DNA from 2 places in the Flectobacillus rivi genome. Region 2 is predicted to be linked to the other one. Evidence: riboswitches for the same ligand, from Rfam matches in the RefSeq annotation. Region 2 holds a riboswitch; the other holds the start of a gene.
What was found. Region 2 has a riboswitch for S-adenosylmethionine ahead of QM481_RS15040 (hypothetical protein). Riboswitches for the same ligand answer to the same signal wherever they lie in the genome.

Region 1 (5,561 bases), on a different contig from region 2:
TTCAAAAGAACCATTTTCTGAAAATTGAAAAACGGTAGGCTGTGGACCTACATCTCCTTTAAAATCAGAGGAATAGAGTGACCATCCTTTTTCGATAGATGAGCTAAAAACGAGTTCTACTTCGTCGCCGATTTTAAAATCTTTATTGGTGATTTTAAAGTTCCAATTGACAATTTTATCAATATCTGTTTCTTGCGCTTGTATGGCGTTTGTGAAGAGTAGGAGTAAACAAACGATATATATCTTTTTCATACTGATGTTGTGTATTTTGGAACAACTGAGGTGCTAATATACCTCAGTTGTTGTACTTGATGAAAAAATCTGCCCATTATCTCATCAAGAATATGAGTTATTTGCCAGCATTTGCCACCAAATTGACATTCAATTCGAAATCATTGTCAATAGCTTTATCGCCAAGGTTTTCAAAGAAATTTGTCGAACGAAACTTGATACCGTATTTGGTTCTGTCTACCACAATTTTAGCTTGTGCTGTAACTTTATTTTTTTCCACCTTAATCACCGCAGGAAACTTAACTTCATTAGTAATTCCTTTGATGGTTAATTTGCCCGTAACTTCATAGTTTTCACCACCTTTAGGAGTTACAGAAGAGGTAACAAATTTGGCTTTAGGGAACTTATCTGTACCAAAAAAGTCTTCGGCTTTGAGGTGCCCTACCAGTTTGGCATTGCCATCCTTATCTGTAATATCGGTTACAGTAAGCGAGGCAATATCAACTTCAAATGCACCACTTTTGAATTTACTATTGGATACCACCAACGAACCCGTACTCAAGGGGATATTACCTGTGTGTGAACCCGTTACTTTTTTGCCAGTCCAAACCAAATGACTTGCTTGACTGTCTACTGTATACGTAGCATCAGCGCCTTTAGTTTTGCCATCGTTAGCAGATACGCCCAGTGTGAGAGCTATCAATGCTGTGCATAGGAAAGATACTTTTTTTACCATTGTTCGTGTAATTTAATGTTTGAATATTAGCGTTATTTTAATGACAACTCAGCACTTGGAACAGGCTCATTAATCAATTTATCGAGGTCTTTATTCCATTTTTTGGCATACTTTTTAAAATACTTGCCTGTTACCTCACCTGTATAACCCGTATAGATTTGCTTGACTTTACCATCTCTTCCTATAATAATAGTGGTAGGAAAGGCAATCATTTTGTTAAGAGCTTCGAATTTTTCTGATGCTACCTTTTTATCTGCAATACCACCAAACAGGATATCATATTGAATATCATACTTGTCACGAAGTTTGCCCAAAGTATATTTGGCATATTCTAGGTCATCTTTTTGTTCAAATCCTACGGCAACTGCCTCAACTCCACGGTCTTTATTGGCCTTGTACCAAGGTGATAAAAATTGTGTTTGATCGGTACAGTTAGGACACCAAGTACCAATGATTTCAACAATGACCACTTTGCCTTTGTATTTTTCATCGCTCAATGAAACTAGTTTTCCATTTAGGTCAGGAAGTTTGAAATCTAATTTTTCATACCCTGGTTTTAAATAGGTAAGAGCATAAGGATCAGGCAATTCTGCTTTGCTATCTTTTACGCCTTCAAATTTTACATTGTTGTAAATACCAAGACCCACTTCTCCAGAGATACTTTTGTCGGGGTTGATTTTGCCTCGAATCAGCCACGGACTAGGCCCTGAAAATCCTGTTAGCGTAAACTCGTCCCCTTGAACAATACCTTCTAGCTCACGAGTATCGCCAGTAACTTTTAGGAAAACGCCTTTCAATTTATTTCCCTTTTGTTCAAAAATAGCCACTTGGTCTGCTACAGGCTCTTTACTACTGATTTTAATAGCCCATTTGCCTGAAAGATTATGATTGGCTTTTTGTTCTTTACTTGGTTCTACAAAGCGATAGGTTTTGCCGTATTCGGCTGTAAAAGGTAGGAAGTTTCCTCTAAAGTTGGGTACCAAACTTTTATAAACCCCAGACAATGAACCATCTTCATGAATTTTGGCTACCAATGCTGCATCATAGGTATTCATTTTAATAAAAACTGAATCCTCTGAGAGTTGCTTGACATGGAAGTCATCTCGACGACTTCCATTTAGGAGGGTGAAAGTTGCATGCTCTGCATCTTTTCCTTTTACTTCAAAATTAAAAGGAACTTGAACCTCGTTTACTTTGAAAGTTCCACGCCATGAACCTTCTTTGATGAATTTGCTTTGTGCATTCGCTGCCAATGTAGTAATCGACAAGCAAGCAATAGAGAGTAGTTTTTTAGTTGTTTTCATAAGTGATTTATTAATCTATAAAATATATAGATTAAGTATATTAATTGATTATATAATTTTGTTTCAGTTGTTGAACCAGACAGGAATACCTATTGCACAAATGTGTAACGTATTTTAGGTCGATTCAAAAATGGTTCTTTACTTAAGTTTTAAAAATGGAATTGTTTGGCCCAAATTCTTTCTCCAAAACTATAATAGTTTTGGAAAACAGAATTTATAATCTTGTGACATTCGGCCAAAGATTTATCTTTAGAATTAGGTTGGGGCACCTTATTGGTGGTTAACAGGTTGCCAGAAGATCATAGAGCCTAACCTCTCTCTTCATTCTTTATAAATCTTTTAATCTATTTATTCGATAGGACAAATGTATTTATAAATAGAATTACTTCCAAATAATTTATAAAAAATTAAAATAAATCTTTTGTTTTGAGAACCCAAAACATAATTAAACGCGTGAAGGTGATTACATTTTCAAATATTTAGAATTTTGTTGACCAAAAGATAGTAAAATATATAATAGCTTGATTTACAGAACACATTTTATAGAAATTAGAGGAAGTAACGCGATCATTGAGCTATCTAATTCATCAAATTAAAATATTATTCTATAAAACATATATAGTCTATAGTTTTTATAGAATAATATTTTATATATTTGCCATACAATACTTCTTTGAGGAAATAGACTAGAAAATTATAGTTAAACATATTATTCTGATCTTTATTTCTCTTGAACAGTTTGGTAATGACTAATAGTAAATTAGGGATAAGTATCACAGTCCAGACATAGAATATCAATTTTATGTCATGTTGAACTCTTTCGATTTATTATTAATCTACTTAATCTATATTTTAAATATTTATTTATGTCTGATTTAACCAAAAACAAAGCACAAACAGCCTTAGGCGATGTAGCTGCAAGGCAGCTCGCCATTGCTACCCGTACGGCTCCTCAGCTTTCTACTATTTCGCCTCGTTGGCTGACTCGTTTACTCAACTGGACTCCTGTAGAGTCGGGTGTTTATCGCCTCAATAAGGTAAAAGATGCTACTAGCGTAGAAGTAGATTGTTCGGCAAGAGATGAGCGCATTCTTCCTCATACGTTTGTAGATTATGTCGAAAACCCTAGAGAATACAATCTTAGTGCTGTTAATACGGTATTGGATGTACACACAAGGGTATCTGATTTGTACAGTAAACCATATAATCAGATTTCGGAGCAACTCCGCTTGACGATAGAAACAATTAAAGAGCGTCAAGAAAGTGAGCTAATCAATAATAAAGAATACGGTTTGCTTAATAATGTAGCTCCTTCTCAAATCATCAAAACACGTAAGGGTGCACCAACACCTGACGACTTGGATGAACTTTTGACAAAAGTTTGGAAAGAACCTGGTTTTTTCTTGTTACACCCATTGACTATTGCAGCCTTTGGTCGTGAGTGTACTCGTCGTGGTGTTCCACCTCCAACAGTATCACTTTTTGGTTCGCAGTTTATCACTTGGAGAGGTATTCCATTGATTCCATCTGACAAAGTGCCTATTGAAAATGGAAAATCAAAAATCTTATTGCTTCGTACAGGCGAGAGTCGTCAAGGTGTAGTTGGGCTTTATCAACCGGGCCTACCAGGCGAACAGTCTCCTGGCTTATCAGTAAGATTTATGGGAATCAATGACAAAGCGATTGCCTCTTATTTGATTTCACTGTATTGTTCTCTAGCCATTTTGGTTGATGATGCTATAGCTGTATTAGAGGACGTAGAAATAGGAAACTACCATGAGTATAAATACTAATCCAGAAGGGTTACCTGATGTGAGATTCTTGGAAGAACTTGCCAACAAGTTCTTCCAAGAGGTTCCTAATACCGAATCTCCTATCAGCGCAGTACCCGAACAATGGCCCAATTCGGCTCCGATTCATAACACATTACCTGACACACGACCTGAAGGTGTACCACCTTTGGGAAGTATAAATAATGTTAATGCCATAGATTTGAGCCGTCAACAATCTCATTCTCAAGGAAATTACAATCATTACGCGGGCGAACCGCACGTTCCTTCGTCTTTGGCGGGTAAAGGCATTTCACCTTCTGCTTATGCACAAGGTAATGAAGTAAACATCGCAGATCCACAAACAAGCTTGCCTGACCCACATTTTGCGGGGCAAGGTCGAGTGCCTCAGTCTGTGGCAGGAAGTGGTATATCACCTTCTTTGCAGTCAAATACCTCATCGTTGCAATTACCTCATTCGGATACTTATCAATCCTTGCCAGAGATTCACTCATTGGAACGTAATCCAGTTGGTTTGGTGCCACAGTTACCGTTTCAGGTTTCGACAACACCAGAGCAGGCATATTATTTTTTAGAAAATGACTGGCAAACAGGCTTTGCAAAAGTCATTGCTCAAGAAAAGAAAAACCATCCAATTGCAAGTGGTATCAAGTCGTCTTTTGATGTAAACTGGATAAAAAAAGATTTTCCAATTTTACAAGAAAAGGTAAATGGTCGTCCTTTGATTTGGTTAGATAATGCCGCAACCACTCAAAAGCCACGACAGGTTATTGATAGAATTAGCTATTTTTATGAGCACGAAAATTCGAATATCCATCGTGCTGCGCACGAACTGGCTGCACGTGCGACTGATGCCTACGAAGCTGCTAGAGAAAAAGTAAGAGCGTTTATCAATGCCCGTTCGACTAACGAGGTAGTATTTGTGCGTGGCGCAACAGAGGCAATCAATTTGGTGGCTAAAAGTTGGGGAGAGCAAAACCTCAAGGAAGGCGACGAAATTGTGGTTAGTAATCTCGAACACCATGCTAATATAGTACCTTGGCAACAACTAGCAGCCAAAAAAGGTGTTAAACTTCGTGTGATTCCTGTTGACGACGATGGCCAAATTATTTTGGATGAATATGCTAAACTACTCAACAACAGAACCAAGCTTGTTACTTTTACCCAAGTGTCTAATGCGCTAGGAACGGTAACGCCAGCTAAGCAAATCATTGATTTGGCGCATCAAGTTGGTGCTAAAACCTTGTTGGATGGTGCTCAATCAGTATCACACTTAAAGGTTGACTTACAGTACCTTAATGCTGACTTTTTTGTTTTCTCAGGACATAAAGTATTTGGACCAACAGGTATTGGTGTCTTGTATGGCAAAGAAGATTTGCTCAATCAGATTCAACCATGGCAAGGTGGGGGTAATATGATTAAAGATGTTACCTTCGAACACACACAGTTTCATCCTGCACCCAACCGTTTTGAGGCAGGTACAGGCAATATTGCCGATGC
Region 2 (5,561 bases):
TAGGCTTTTTCAGCATCAAAGTTAAAGTAAGCTTATCTGTTACTTTGCCATTAGGGCGAAGTGCTTTTCCTGTAATTTCTAATCCTTGCTCAACGAAGTAATCCATTTTTGGTTTGACATCATTCAACATTTGTTGCCAAGTAAATCGGCGCCAACCTTGCGTCATCATTAGCAAGTCAAGGTGTAAATGACGGTTTTCTTGTGTGTTGTCAAAATAATATTGTGGTTGCTCTACAGAGCCCTGTATTTGTTGATAATACTGTCCACTCAACGATTCTTTGACTTCTGAGTTTAGCAACACGTAAGTCAATATATTGTCAGCATAAGGCTCACCTTTTACTTGTGAGGCATCAGTGACTGCTACAGAAAAAGTCCCTTGAACAGGTTTACCTTCGGCGTCTTTTACTTCGATATTCAAATCTACTTCCTCGCGACTTTTATACTCTGTTTTATTCGAAGAAACATTCACTTGTAATGTTCTATTACCATGCTCAACAAATATCAATCTTTCACAAATGGGTAATCCTTCGGGCGAAAATAAAGTAATTTGCACTACCCCATCATCAGGAATTTGATTTTTGGGAATATTTGCAACAAAACTTTTACTTGATTCTGAACCTTTTGCAATCATACAAACTTCTCCCCGTTGTTGCACAATGATAGGAAGTTCTTTTCCTTGTCCAGCAGATTTAGGACTAGAGTTTTGAATATAAAGTCGGATTTTATCCTTATACGTCACATTGTCTACACTCATGATGTAGCCACTTTTTTGAGGTTGGGGTAACTCTTGCTTGATATAGCTACCATCTGATTTTTTTACGTAAGCTGCATATATATTATTAGCTTCAGGATGAAAATTGAACACCCCATGTCCTAAATGAGCTGTGCTAAACACCCCCACAGTGTCTTTATCATTAGCCAAAACGAAACCAGAGGTTTCAACGCCTTTCCCTAATTTATTCACCACTTTGAAGGCTAATCTACTTTCTAGGTTTTCAACCAGATATCCGCCTTCTGGGAAAAAGCTAATAGAAGCTACCTCATTGAGAGCCTGAGCTTTATTCTCATTCATAGAAGACATATTAGTATTTTGCCATACTCGCACATCTTTTTCAAAAAATAGAGATTCTGAAAAGTTTCGCATATAATTGGTGTAGGCTCTTATGCGATAAAGGTCGTTTGCAAGAGTATCTGGCAATTGAATATCACCCACCGAAACGGCCAAAGCTTTGAGAACTTTGTGAACTATCACTTTACCTGTAGCAGGCTGTACCAAATCTACATACAGTACTCGACTCACCGAGTCAACACCATTAGACGAAGCATCGAACAAATAGCCTTTTAGCCACATAGTTTCACCAGCCATGTAATATGGTTTATCCAAATGGAGATACACTTTTTCTTGAGGATACGAATAGCGGTATTTAGTTAAAGTAGCACGAAGTTTTTCATAAACAGGTTGCTCTTGTGCATGTGAGGCGTTTGTAAAACACAGCAGGCTTAATAAAGTAATAAAGCAATAGGTTAAATTGTTTTTCATTGCAATTGGTTTGATTTAGAACGGTAAAATGGTTCGAACTAGCGATTTAAAAAAAGAAAAGCGAAATTACAACGATTTCTTGATGACTGGTAGTGTTTGAGGTGCCACAAATAGTGCTTTTAACCGAGAGCCAATTCTCAAAATGATAAACTCTTTAAGAAACGTTTGCATTTTCGAGATTCTAGCTATTATATTTGCAACATCAAGTCAATTACTCTTCACAAAAGGTAGTAGTTGATTTATAAAGAAGAAGGGAGAGAATAGGCTCTATGAACTTCTGGCAACCTACTGATTCGTAAAGGCAAGGTGCTAATTCCTACCCAATAAATTCATCATTATTGGGAAATATAAACCAATTACGAAACTAATCCAGCTACATTTTTACATTCTGCTGTTCAGTATTCGTCAGGTTTACGATGTATCGTTTCACTGTCACAATTCATTGTGGCTATATGTCTGTACGCATCCATGAAAAAATTTATTCCAATTACCGTAGGCAGCTATCTAGTTGTCCATGGTTATGACGAGCACAATCGAGAAATCATCGAAAGTGTCGAGGTAGAAAAAGCAAGTTTAAAAATTGTAGCAGTCGACCGTATTCAATCTCTGAGCGAAAAATATATTTTAGTTACAGGGGCATTTGGTCGTTTGATGTATTGGGAATATGAGGAGTCTTTTGAGGAGATTTCAGCCAAACTGATGGAGAACTAAAGAAGTTGGGTGCGATGAGTTGTTTCTTTCATTTCTAAGTTAAAAACAATAGCTCGTATCATTTTCAATAACTTCCAACGAAATGTTTTCTTCTTGATTCGTTATTATTATCAAAAACAGCATCTCAATTCGTGTTAAATACGTCAATTTTTAAACATCATGCTCCTTTCAAACTCGAAGCAGGAGGAGTTTTGCCAGAAGTTGAATTAGCTTATCAAGCGCTTGGACAGCTCAATACCGACTGTTCGAACGTGATATGGGTATGCCATGCTTTTACAGGTAGCCAAGATGTAGCAGATTGGTGGCAAGGTTTGGTCGGCAAAGGCAAATTGTTTGACCCTGAACAATACTTTATTATTTGTGTAAATGTACTGGGGTCACATTATGGAAGTACAGGTCCACTTTCGATTAATCCCGTAACTGGCGAGCCATATTTTCATACTTTCCCAACCATTACGATACGTGATATAGTCAACTCATTTGATTTATTGAGAGAGCATTTGGGTATTTCAAAAATCAAAACTTGTGTTGGTGGTTCTTTGGGTGGTCAGCAGGCTGTGGAATGGGCGATTTCTCAACCTGAGCTTATCGAAAATTTGATTTTGATTGCGACTAATGCCCAACATTCTCCTTGGGGAATTGCCTTCAACGAGTCTCAAAGAATGTCTATTGAAGTAGACCCTACTTGGACAGAAAGCCACCCTCTGGCTGGTATTAATGGCATGAAAGCCGCTCGTGCAACAGCTTTGATTTCATATCGTAACTACGAAACTTATGGTGTAACCCAAGCTCGTCGTGAGGAAGGTCTGGACAAAACCTATCGTGCGGTGACCTATCAGCGTTATCAAGGGGAAAAACTAGCCCAACGATTCAATGCTTTTTCGTACTATGTCTTATCACAAGTAATGGACTCGCAAGATGTGGGTCGTGGAAGAGGTGGGGTTATCAATGCGCTTTCGCAAGTCAAAGCCAAAACCTTAGTGATGGGTATTAAATCAGATGCACTATTTCCTATTAATGAGCAAGAATTTTTGGCTAAACATATTCCTGGCGCTACATTTCAGGCTTTGGACTCGTTATATGGCCATGATGGCTTCTTAATAGAAAATGAATTGATTACGAAAGCCATTAAAATTTGGCAGAAATTTATTAAATTGGATGTCAATCCAATGTATTCATTCTTCAAAGCTCTTGAAGACCGTCCGAGAACATTAGTTGCTCATGATTAATGAGTTTTGAATAAAAAGTTACAAGCTAGCAATGGCTTCGAAAAAATTGTTTACTACCTGACTACATATATTTTTCTTTACCAAAAAAGCTGGCATCACTGCCAGCTTTTCCATTTTATTTTCTTTCGTAAAACAAAAATCCGTTTTCCTCTTTGATCAATCGTAGATTAGGGTGTGCTTTCATGGCACTATCTGCTGTAATTTTCATCACAAAATACGCAGGTTTGTCTAAATGAGGTTCATTCAATAAGTAAGCCTCTGTTTTAGGTTTCTGAGGTTGCTTTTGGAAATAGAACAATTGTGCATACGACTTGAATCCTATCGGCTCTACATATACATCTTTACCTTTCAAAGACTCATAAAAACTTATCGCAGCACGTTGAGAATACCCTTCGATTTTACTTACCACTACCGCCGAATAACCAAACAAACATAAAGCCGTGGCGATATACAAACCTCGAATATTGCGCATACTTACCATGACTATTACCGACACAATATAAGCCAAGCCCATGTATTGCTCCCATCCACCCCAAGTAATCTTTGCACTGAGATTTGCTACGGCAAAATCATCTTTGATGTATGGAATCAATTGAGCTGCATACTGACCTACTAATGGTACTGCTGTAAGAGCAATGGCCATCACCAAACCAATAAAGAACAGACCAAAACCCGTGAATTTTGACCACTTCCAATTTCCTGATAGTAAGTTGTTGACATGGTACGCCGCCAAATACGACACAGGAAACCATGCCATTGATGAATAATGAACAATCTTGGTCTTCACAATCGTGAATAAAATCATGACTACCCAAAACAAATAAATCATCCATTTTCTAAAATATTCTCCTTGAGAATTACCCGACCCTGAGGTTCCCAATGCACGAATCGCCAACACTGAAATAGGAAAACAGCCTACTAATACTACCACAAAATGATAATAGAATGGCTGTTCATGTCCAGCATCACCTGTGGTCAATAAGCGAATTTGATACTGAATAAACTCTACAAATAAACCCCATCCATTTTGATAGATAGATAGTCCAAACCAAATACAAGCCACCAAAAAGGCAATAGCAATAGCCGAGAAAAATGGTTTAATCGCATCTTTTAAGAAACTAGCACTAAAACCATTGACTCCCCAAAAAGTAAATACCGTAAGTCCCCATAATAAACCACCGACAGGTCCTTTGGTTAGAATCGCCAAGCCTACAAATAGCCCCGAAAGTAAGCCGCAAGTCTGGCGTTTAGATGTATTTTGATTTGTAGAAACACTTTGTGAGAAATACCAAACGCCCAAAAAGATAAATAGGTTGAAAGTAGGGTCAATAATACCTGATTTAAAATATAAATGTGGCGTAAATGAGCCCAAATATCCCAAAGCCCACAACAAACCAAACTTTTCATTATAGAGTTTTCGTCCGATTCGATAAAAAACCAAAAGGGTAATGATACCAATGATAGCATTTGGGAAGCGAGCACCAAATTCAGGAGCAAATCCAGAATTAGGGTCGAAAACATTAAATGCTTTCATGGCTAAGACCTGCATCCAGAAAAACAAAGGAGGTTTTTCCCAAAATGGCATATAATTAATTTGCACAGTAGCATAATTTCCTGTCAAAATCATTTCTCTTGCTGACTCGGCAAAATTGATTTCGTCCCAGTCAAATAAATGGGAGCTACCAATAAATGGGATAAAAAAAACTGCCCCTAGAGCAGTTATTAATATGTAGGATAAATGTCTTGTTTGCATAATAAATCGTCAATCGCAATGGTGATAACGTTTTGGCAAAAGTAAAAAAAATAATTGTTTCGTCTATACTTTCTAAAAATCGACAGATCAATAATATTCTTTTGCCAAAAGTTAAAACTATGGCTTAGCATTCTTCGCAGCCGCTAAATTCTCTTTTACTAGACCTAACAATTGGCTTTTAGGATAGTCTTTAATAAAGTTGTTCAATGCTTTTACATAACCATCAAAATTTTGAGTTTTAGCTAATAACAACGCTTTCAAAAATGCCAATTTATCCTCTGTATGACTATTGGGATACTCTTTCAAGGCCGTATCCACAAATGACAAA

Region 1: linked by a shared signal. The riboswitch ahead of QM481_RS24050 (peroxiredoxin family protein) and the one ahead of QM481_RS15040 (hypothetical protein) in region 2 are both predicted to bind S-adenosylmethionine.

The regions. Positions count from the first base shown of each region.
Region 1 covers NZ_JASHIE010000023.1:55,983-61,543, forward strand. The annotation lists gene QM481_RS24040 (protein-disulfide reductase DsbD domain-containing protein) at 1-252, opposite strand, end outside; gene QM481_RS24045 (YceI family protein) at 350-967, opposite strand; gene QM481_RS24050 (peroxiredoxin family protein) at 1,000-2,271, opposite strand; SAM riboswitch class I at 2,512-2,608, opposite strand; gene QM481_RS24055 (family 2A encapsulin nanocompartment shell protein) at 3,138-4,064, shown strand; gene QM481_RS24060 (family 2A encapsulin nanocompartment cargo protein cysteine desulfurase) at 4,048-5,561, shown strand, end outside.
Region 2 covers NZ_JASHIE010000010.1:166,503-172,063, reverse strand. The annotation lists gene QM481_RS15045 (TonB-dependent receptor plug domain-containing protein) at 1-1,540, opposite strand, end outside; SAM riboswitch class I at 1,777-1,894, shown strand; gene QM481_RS15040 (hypothetical protein) at 2,009-2,251, shown strand; gene QM481_RS15035 (homoserine O-acetyltransferase family protein) at 2,383-3,480, shown strand; gene QM481_RS15030 (ArnT family glycosyltransferase) at 3,596-5,233, opposite strand; gene porW (type IX secretion system periplasmic lipoprotein PorW/SprE) at 5,351-5,561, opposite strand, start outside.